2 regions of the Mesorhizobium sp. WSM4906 genome follow, and region 1 is predicted to be linked to the other one. Evidence: riboswitches for the same ligand, from Rfam matches in the RefSeq annotation. Region 1 holds a riboswitch; the other holds the start of a gene.
What was found. A riboswitch is a leader RNA that binds a small molecule or an ion and turns the genes downstream of it on or off. The one in region 1 is predicted to bind cobalamin.

Region 1 (4,568 bases):
ATGGTTGCCTGCGCGATCGCGGATCATTATCTGCGGCACAGAGGACAGACGGGGAAGGGAGTAGGGGAGTAGGGGAGTAAGGCAGTAGGCGAGTAAGGCAGTAGGGCCGTAGGCTACGTCGTGCCCTGACGTCAAACTTTTTGCTTTTCCCTACTCCCTTACTGCCCTATTCCCCTACTCCCCTGCGAGCGAAGCGAGCACGTATGCCTTACGACCAGAAGAAGATCGTCGAAGCGATCCGTGCCTTCGAGCGCGGCGAGATCGTCGTCGTCATGGACGATGACGGGCGCGAGAACGAGGGCGACCTGATCGTCGCCGCGGTGCACTGCACGCCGGAAAAGATGGCCTTCATCGTCCGCAACACGTCCGGCATCGTCTGCACGCCGATGCCGCGCGAGGAGGCACGGCGGTTGAACCTGGCGCCGATGGTGGCCGACAACGATTCCGCCCACACCACCGCTTTCACCGTCAGCGTCGATTTCAAGCACGGCACCACGACCGGCATTTCCGCCGATGACCGCACGCTCACTGTTCGCAACCTCGCCAACGGCAATGTCGGGCCGACCGATTTCGTACGCCCCGGCCACATCTTCCCGCTGATCGCGCGCGAAGGCGGTGTCCTGATGCGTTCCGGCCATACCGAGGCCGCGGTCGACCTCTGCAAGCTCGCTGGCCTGCCTCCGGTCGGCGTCATTTCCGAACTGGTCAACGACGACGGCACGGTCAAGCGCGGCCCCGAGGTTCAGGCTTTCGCGGAACAGCATGGCCTTAAGCAGGTTTCGGTCGCCGACCTCATCGCCTACCGCCAGCGCAAGGAAACGCTGGTCGAGCGCGTCGCCTGCTCCGACATCGACACGCCCGGCGGCAAGGCGCAGGTCTTCACCTACACGCTGCCTTGGGATTCCATGCATCACGTCGCGGTCGTCTTCGGCGACATCCGCGACGGCGAGGAAGTGCCGGTGCGCCTGCATTCGGAGGACGTCGTGACCGACGTCTTCGGCACCAGCCACCGCCTGGATCACATCATGAAGGCAATGGGCGAGCGCAAGCGCGGCGTTATCGTCTATCTGCGCGAAGGCTCGGTCGGCGTCGCCCACCAGGAGCGCAGGCGCCCGATGAGCGGCGAGCGCGAGGACCATGAGGAGGCGCGCCGGCGCGAGAGCGAGTGGCGCGAGATCGGCCTTGGCGCCCAGATTCTCAGGGATCTCGGCATCTCCTCGATCAACCTGATCGCCTCGCGCGAGCGCCACTATGTCGGCCTCGAAGGGTTTGGCATCCATATCGCCAAGACGGAGATTCTGTAGGCTGTCGAGGGATGCGCCGGAAGTTCGGAAGCGTCCGCGACGTCGTCATCCACGGGCGGAGCAAGGAGCAAAGCGACGCGCGAAGACCCGAGGATCCATTCCGTGACCTTGACGCGTTGCAACGGTGCAGAATTCTGCTTCGCTGCACTCTACGGCTAAGGTAACGGCATGGATTCCAGGGTCTCCGCGACGGAGCTTCGCTCCTGCTTCGCCCTGGAATGACGAAGTTTGAAAGGCTTCGGCTAGTTTCGAGCGATGGCGATGGGTTTTGGCGAAAACGAACGACCGGCGGTCTTCCCGATCTCGATCCCGAGACCGCGGCGCGGCTGATCAACGGCGCCAGCAGCCAGGCCTCGCAGCGCATCGCCAATTCCAGGGACCCCGAAGCGACGTCGAAGAAGGCGATAGCGGCATTCAAGCAACTGCTCGAAGGCTTGCGCAAAAAGCCCCGACCGCACGATCGGGTAACGATATCGCCGGGTTGTGCACCGTTTTGAGGCGGTCACGGTGCCGCCGCAATTGACAATCGCAGACCTGAGCGCATCCTCTCCGGCCATTCTCTTACAGCGCAGCGCGTTCCTTGAACGCGCAAAGGATGCTGTAACACTTTTGATGTTTGCGCATGATCCTTTCCGAAAATCGGTTCCGATTTTCGGGGTCATGCGCGGGGCGGGAGAGTCGGGGCCATGTGGGACTTCAGCATCGGCCGGTCGGTGTCCATCATGATGCGGACATGGCCGTTCATCGTCTTTCGCATGATCGTCTATTTCGGCATCACGGTGGCCTACATCGTGGCGACCGGCACCGGCGCCAGCGTCGGCTACGGCGTAGGCCATATCTCCACCGATCCGGACGGACCGATGTCGTTTGCCTTATGGGGCGGCGTGGTCGGCTTCGGCGTCGTCTCGATCGCCGTCTACTGGATCCGCGAATATATCCTCTACGTTCTCAAGGCCGGCCACATCGCCGTCATGGTCCATCTGATCGATGGCCACGACGTTCCCGACGGCCAGGGCCAGATCGCCTATGCGAAGGAAGTGGTGACCCAGCGTTTCGCCGAGGCCAACATTCTTTTCGTCGTCGACCAGCTGGTGAAGGGGGCCATCCGCGCCATCACCGGCCTGATCGGCGGCATCGCGGCGTTCCTGCCCATTCCCGGCTTGAGCGGCATCGTCAGCTTCATCAACACGGTCATCCGCCTGTCGCTGACCTATGTCGACGAGATCATCCTCGGCTATAACATCCGCATCAATTCGAACTCGCCGTTCGAGACCGCCAGGCAAGGCGTCGTGCTCTACGCGCAGAACGGCAAGCATATGGTCAAGAACGCCGTCTGGCTGGCGGTGATCATGTGGGGTGTGTCCTTCGTCATCTTCCTGCTGATGCTGGCCCCGGCAGCCGCCATCCTCTGGGTGATACCGGGGCAGCTTGCCGGCTGGGCCTTCGTGCTCGCCATCGTCTTCGCCTGGGCTTTCAAGGCTGCCTTCATCGAACCCTTCGCCATCGCTTCGCTGATGCAGGTCTATTTCGACACCATCGAGGGCCAGGTTCCGAATCCTGACTGGGATGGGCGGCTGGCCGAGGCCTCGTCGAAATTCAGGGAGCTTCGCGACAAGGCGCTCGGCTCCTTCGGCGGCTCGCGCTGGGATTCGCCCCGGGCTGCTTGAATGGCAGCCTCCACGACGGCAGACTGATCACGGCTTCGCTCGTCCCCCGAACCAAGGCGGGCGATCGCCGACTTGAGCTGTGCCTCGCCGGCACCGCAAAAGGTTTCGCTCATCACCAGCTCGGGCAGCGGCAGGCGCTTGCCCCAGCCATGCGCTTCGAGGTCCGGCTTCGGCGCGAATGCCGAGACGCGGCCGACGCAGAGATAGGCGATCGGCGTGACATGCTCGGGGATCGACAAGAGCCGCTTCAGCGCCTCGGTTTCGATGATGCTCACCCAACCGACGCCGACGCCTTCGGCGCGCGCCGCCAGCCAGAAATTCTGTACCGCGCAGACGGTGCTGTAGAGGTCCATCTCCGGATTGTGCCAGCGCCCGAGCGGCGAATTCTTCGAGCGCTGTCGGTCGCAGGTGATGCACAGGTTTAGCGCGCTTTCGCAGATGCCCTCGAGCTTCAGTTTGCGGTAGAGCGCCTGCCGCTCCGCCTCGATCGCCGGCAGTTCCTGCTCGCGCGCGGCCAGAAACAGGTCGCGCACCTGTCGTCGCCTTGCCGCATCGCGGATGACGATGAAGTTCCACGGCTGCATGTAGCCGACCGATGGCGCGTGATGGGCGGCTGTCAGCAGCCGCGCAAGCACGCGATCGTCGAGATCGTCCGAAACAAAATGGCTGCGCACGTCCCGTCTTGTGAACATCGCCCGGTAGACGGCGTCGCGCGCCAATTGGTCAAAGTCGTCGCCGCTCGTGGCGGCCGTTCGTGCCTGCATCGCTTGTCCCCTTGCGAAAGCAGTCTTCCGCCTGACCATGCGGACGACCATGTCTGCCGGGCCGGTCTTCTGGCTCGGGATCGACCCGCATCCGGCGCCTTCCCGTCCAGGACAGTGGCTTTTGCCGGCGCGGTCCCCCTCACAGCGTTGGGCACGCCACGGAATTCAACCGTGTTCCCGATTCTCCCGCGTCCGCGGGCACCAGGCAGCGATGGGACCTTATCGTGAAGCGGAAGCCGCGCCAATGCCGCCAGCGACACGGCACGGCGCGATTTTCCCCAATCATTCGGTGCTGGAACATAGCTATCCGGGCGACAGGTGCCTAGATTAGGGGCCATGGCTACCCGTCTCTACACCCATCCGGTATTTCTGGAACACCTCACGCCGCCCGGCCATCCCGAGCGGCCGGACCGTTTGCGCGCCATCGAACGCGTGCTGGACGACGAGGCTTTTTCGGCCCTCGACCGTGTCAAGGCGCCGGAAGGCGACGAGGCGACGATCCTCTACGCGCATCCGGAGGATTTTGTTGCCCGCATCCGCGCGGCCATTCCTGCGAGCGGTATCGTCTCGATCGACGCCGACACCAGCGCCAGTCCGAAAAGCTGGCAGGCCGCGGTGACGGCGATCGGCGCCGCCAATGCGGCGATAGACGATGTCTTCGAGGGCCGCGCCGCCAATGTCTTCGTTGCCGCGCGCCCGCCCGGCCATCACGCCGAAAAGACCACCGCGATGGGTTTTTGCCTGTTCAACACCGCGGCGATCGCCGCTCGTCATGCGCAGAAGAAGCATCAGGCCGAGCGCGTCGCCATCGTCGATTGGGACGTCCATCACGG
Region 2 (4,568 bases), 2.3 Mb from region 1:
CAGCCGATGCGCGCACCTTCGCCTCGCTCTATGCGGTCGAATCCTTTGCCCGCGCCACGATCTCCAGCGTCATCCCGATCCAGGCCTACGAGATCCTGCACAACGAACAGATCGTCTCGATCCTCTACACCATCGTCTCGCTGCTCGGGCTCTCGGTGACGCTGTTCATGCCGATGCTGATCCGCCGCTTCGCGCGCCGCTGGGTCTATACGGCCGGCTGCCTGATGCTGGCGATCGGCTCGGTGTTCTTCGTCACCCACACGCTGCCGGGACAACTCGCCGGCATGCTCTGCCGCGTCATGGGCGCGAGCGCGCTGTCCATCACGCTCAACCTCTACATCATGGATCACATCCGCAAGACCGACTTCATGCAGGCGGAGTCACTGCGCATGGCCTGGTCGATGTTTGCCTGGACGGGCGGACCGACGCTCGGCATCTTCCTCTACACGCGCTTCGGCATCTATGCCGCGCATGGCGCGGTCGTGGCTTTCGCGCTGGCACTGCTCGCGCTGTTCTGGGCCTACCGGCTGGGCGACAACCCGTCGATCCGTCCCGGCAAGAGCCGGCCGGCCAATCCGCTCGCCAATATTGGCCGCTTCGTCGCGCAGCCGCGGCTCAGGCTTGCCTGGCTGATCGCCTTCGGCCGCTCCTGCTTCTGGACGACCTTCTTCGTCTATGGTCCGCTGTTCATGGTGATCACCGGCGAGGGCAAGCTTGCCGGCGGGCTGCTGGTGTCGGCGGGCAACGCGCTGCTGTTCATGGCGATCTTCTGGGGCAAGGCGGGAAAGCGTTTTGGCGGCCGCCGCACCATGACCTTCGCCTATTTCGCCATGGCGACGATGCTTTTCGCGGCCGGCGGCGTCGGCGACGCCGCGCCACTGCTCACCGCCGCCTTCCTGCTTTGCGGCGCCTTGTTCACGATCGCGCTCGACGCGCTGGGCTCGACCGCCTTCATGCGCTCGGTGCGCTCTTACGAAAGGGCGCAGATGGCGGCGGTCTACCGCACCTATCTCGATTTTTCCGAGCTGACGCCGCCGCTGGTCTATTCGGTGGTGCTCTCTTTCTTCGGTCTCGGCTCGGTGTTCGTCACGCTCGGCCTGTTAGCCGCCTTTTGCGGCTTCTTCACCTGGCGCTATCTGCCGAAGTCGTTTTGACTGGGGACTGAAATGCCGCGTGGCGCCCGCGCACCCACTCGTGGAAGCGGCGCAAATCATATTCTTCGGGCATCAGCACGCCGGCTTCGTGACGGATAGAGCGCAGGCCCTTCTGGTTGACCTCGCAGATCGCGGCGTCCTCCTCCAGCACCTGGGTGCCGAAGGCGACGATGTTGTCGATATCGGTTTGTGCGAGCGCTTCCGGCGCGAAAAGCCATTCGGCGGTGAGCTCGGTCTGCTCGGGTCCGAGCGGCGCGAGCCGCACCGTGCGGACGTAGTCGACATGGCCAACGATGAACATCGAGGGCAGCGATGTGGCGTAGGTCTGGCCGGCGACGCGCTCGGCCGGCGTCAGGCCGGCAAAGACCGGTCCATGGACACGCCCGTCTTGCGACCAGGTTTCGGCGCCGGCGCGCAGACCGCCGGAAAACTCCGGCGCGTCGTTGTCGGCGTGGCGCGCCCATTCCGGATCGTCGTGCCTCGCCATCAGGCCGCGGCCGTAGATCGGCACCAGCCGCGACAGGTCCTTGTGCACGCCCGGGCAGTGCAGGCACTCGTTGAAGTTCTCCCAGAAAATCTTCCAGTTGCAGTTCATCACCTTGCTGAGCCGGTGGCCGGTGACGAGCGTCTCCAGCGGCCAGTTCGCAAGGTCGCCGGAAGCAGGATCGAAGGAGGCTTCCGACGAGCCGCCGGCATCCTCGGCAAGGTTGACGAAGACGAAGCCGCGCCAGACCGACAGCGCCACCCGGTAGAGCGGGAAATCGGCCTTGTCGAAGCCTTCGGGCAGCGATTTCGACGGCACCCGCACCAGGTCGCCGCGCAGCGAGTAGGACCAGGCGTGGTAGGGGCAGGTGAGAAGCCTGGCCTTCAGCCGCCCAGCGCTTTCCTGGCAAAGCTGCGAGCCGCGATGCCGGCAGGTGTTGTGGAAGGCTCGCAGGCTTCCGGTTTCGTCGCGCAGCACGACGACTTCCTGCGAGCCGATGCGGGACGTTCGAAAGGCGAGAGGTTCCGCGAGATCGGCCTCGCGGCAGACCATCAGCCAGCTCCGGTACCAGATCGCTTCGAGATCGCGCTGGTAGGCATCGGGTTCCCGATACGCCGTGGCGGGCAATGTCGGCTCGAGGCTGGTAAGACCATAGTAGCGATCGCGTCCGCTCGGATTCGGCTGCATCGGCTTCTCCTTCGCTGCCGACAGCCGACACCCGGGCCGGGCCGTTGTCAATTGCCGGGCATTGTGGCGTCCCGGCACCGCCCTTAAAGTCGTTTCCGACGCTGGCGCTTGCCGGCTGGTCGGGATCGCAAATATGCCTACAAGAACGATGTCGCTCACCGAGGAGCTGGTCGCTCGCTGTTTTCGAGTCGTCGAAGACAGCGGCCCCGATCCGCATGCCGCGCACCTTGATAACGCCGACTATGAGACGATGCTGGACGCCCTGGAGGCTGAACTCCCCGCTGACGAGCCACTCTGGCTGTTCGGCTATGGCTCGCTGATCTGGAAGCCCGAGATCGATCATGTCGAGGAGCGGGTTGCCGTGGCGCGCGGCTGGCACCGTTCCTTCTGCATGAACATGACGCGCTGGCGCGGTACCAAGGAGCAGCCGGGTCTGATGATGGCCCTGGATCGCGGCGGGCAGTGCAAAGGTGTCGCTTTCCGACTGAACGGCAACGACCGCCGGCAGGCATTGGACAAGCTTTTCCGGCGCGAGATGACGCTGAAGCCGACAAGCTATCATCCTCGGCTCCTCAACCTGACGGGCAACGCCGGACGCTTCCAGGCGCTGGCCTTTGTCATCAACCGCAAAGGCACGACCTATGCCGGTCCGATCGAGGAGAAGGTGGTGGTCGAGCGGCTGGCGACATCCTGCGGCCATTGGGGCTCGGGCGCGGACTATCTCTACAATACGGTGAAGAACCTCGAGCAGCGCGGCATTCACGACCGCCATTTGTGGCGATTGCAGCAGCTGGTTGCCGAGCGGATCGCCGCTTCTTAGAGCATGTCTCACGAAACAGGGAACCGGTTTCGGGACAAAGACATGCGTGGGATCAGAAACCCAAACCCGTGCCGCAATCACGCTGCGGCGTGACGGATTTTGGTTTGCCGGGCGCGACGATTCTGCCTATAGTCGATCGCGTCGTCGGTTCCGTTTTTGGAGCCAAGAGGGAATGCGGTGAGGGTGGAGTTTCCGCCCAAAGCCGTGGCTGCCCCCGCAACTGTGTGCGGTAGTCCTCTCCATAAACCACTGAGGATTTTCCTCGGGAAGGTGGGGAAGGGCGCGGATCCGCGAGCCAGGAGACCTGCCGGCGACGGGAAAGTTGACTTCGATGCCCTCGGGTGGAGGGCGAAAGGACAAGACATGAATACCGCTTCCGTCTCCCTCGGCGCCTCCGTCTCCTCGCAGTCGCGCATCATGCAGCTGGCCTTGGCCGCGCTGCTCGGCATTTTCGTCGTCGGTTTCGTCGGCTTCTCGCATATCGATGCGGTCCACAACGCCGCCCACGACTATCGCCATTCGATGGCTTTTCCCTGCCACTGAGCAAGGCCTGACATCATGAATCTGTTTCGCAACGTCGTGTTCATCGCGGCGATCGCGGGGCTAGTGGCGGGCATAGCGCTCGCCTGCATGCAGGCCTATGCGACCGTGCCGCTGATCCTGAAGGCGGAAGTCTATGAAAAGGCCGGCAGCGGTCATCACCACGATCACGCCGCCGCCAGCACAAGCAACAACGCAATGAGTTCGGCCGCTCCGGCGGACAACGCGATGAGCAGCGTGACTCCGGTGCCGGCGGAAGCGGCTGCTCCGGCCGAGGACGAGGGCTGGGCGCCGGCCGACGGCTTCGAGCGCTTCGCCTTCAACGTGGTCGCCAACATCGTCACCGGCATCGGCTTCGCGCTGATCCTGGTCGCGATCTCCGAATTCGCCGGCGGCATCGGCAACTGGCGCCAGGGCGTGTTCTGGGGCCTTGCCGGTTTCGCGGTTTTCACCCTGGCGCCTGGCCTCGGCCTGCCGCCCGAACTGCCGGCGATGCCCGCGGCCGACCTTTTGCCGCGCCAGATCTGGTGGATTTCGACAGTGGCCGCGACGGCCGCCGGGCTCGGTTTGATCGCTTTCCGAAAGTCGTTGCCGCTTGCGATCCTCGGTGTTGCGCTGATCGTGGCGCCGCACATTGTCGGTGCGCCGCAGCCGGAAAGTTTCGAAACGGCAATTCCGGAAGGTCTACATCACCAGTTCGTCGTTGCGGTGACGCTCACCGATCTGGTTTTCTGGCTGGTGCTGGGCGCAGTTGTCGGCGTGGTGCGCGGCCGCTTCACCGGCACGGCGACCAGCCTGCGCGGCAGCTTTGCCTGATCGCGCCAAGGGTCGTCTGACCTTCATCGTCGGCGGGGCGCGCGCGGGAAAGAGCGCGCATGCCGAA

Region 2: linked by a shared signal. The riboswitch ahead of QAZ22_RS17185 (CbtB domain-containing protein) and the one ahead of bluB (5,6-dimethylbenzimidazole synthase) in region 1 are both predicted to bind cobalamin.

What each region holds. Positions count from the first base shown of each region.
Region 1 is NZ_CP121355.1:5,900,757-5,905,324, reverse strand. It holds gene aroC (chorismate synthase) at 1-72, shown strand, start outside; gene ribB (3,4-dihydroxy-2-butanone-4-phosphate synthase) at 204-1,304, shown strand; partial or broken gene QAZ22_RS28675 (hypothetical protein) at 1,598-1,801, shown strand; gene QAZ22_RS28670 (hypothetical protein) at 1,991-2,971, shown strand; partial or broken gene bluB (5,6-dimethylbenzimidazole synthase) at 3,151-3,663, opposite strand; cobalamin riboswitch at 3,777-3,956, opposite strand; gene QAZ22_RS28660 (histone deacetylase family protein) at 4,072-4,568, shown strand, end outside.
Region 2 is NZ_CP121355.1:3,613,421-3,617,988, forward strand. It holds gene QAZ22_RS17170 (MFS transporter) at 1-1,154, shown strand, start outside; gene QAZ22_RS17175 (aromatic ring-hydroxylating dioxygenase subunit alpha) at 1,123-2,325, opposite strand; gene QAZ22_RS17180 (gamma-glutamylcyclotransferase) at 2,459-3,145, shown strand; cobalamin riboswitch at 3,274-3,472, shown strand; gene QAZ22_RS17185 (CbtB domain-containing protein) at 3,509-3,688, shown strand; gene QAZ22_RS17190 (CbtA family protein) at 3,704-4,501, shown strand; gene cobU (bifunctional adenosylcobinamide kinase/adenosylcobinamide-phosphate guanylyltransferase) at 4,494-4,568, shown strand, end outside.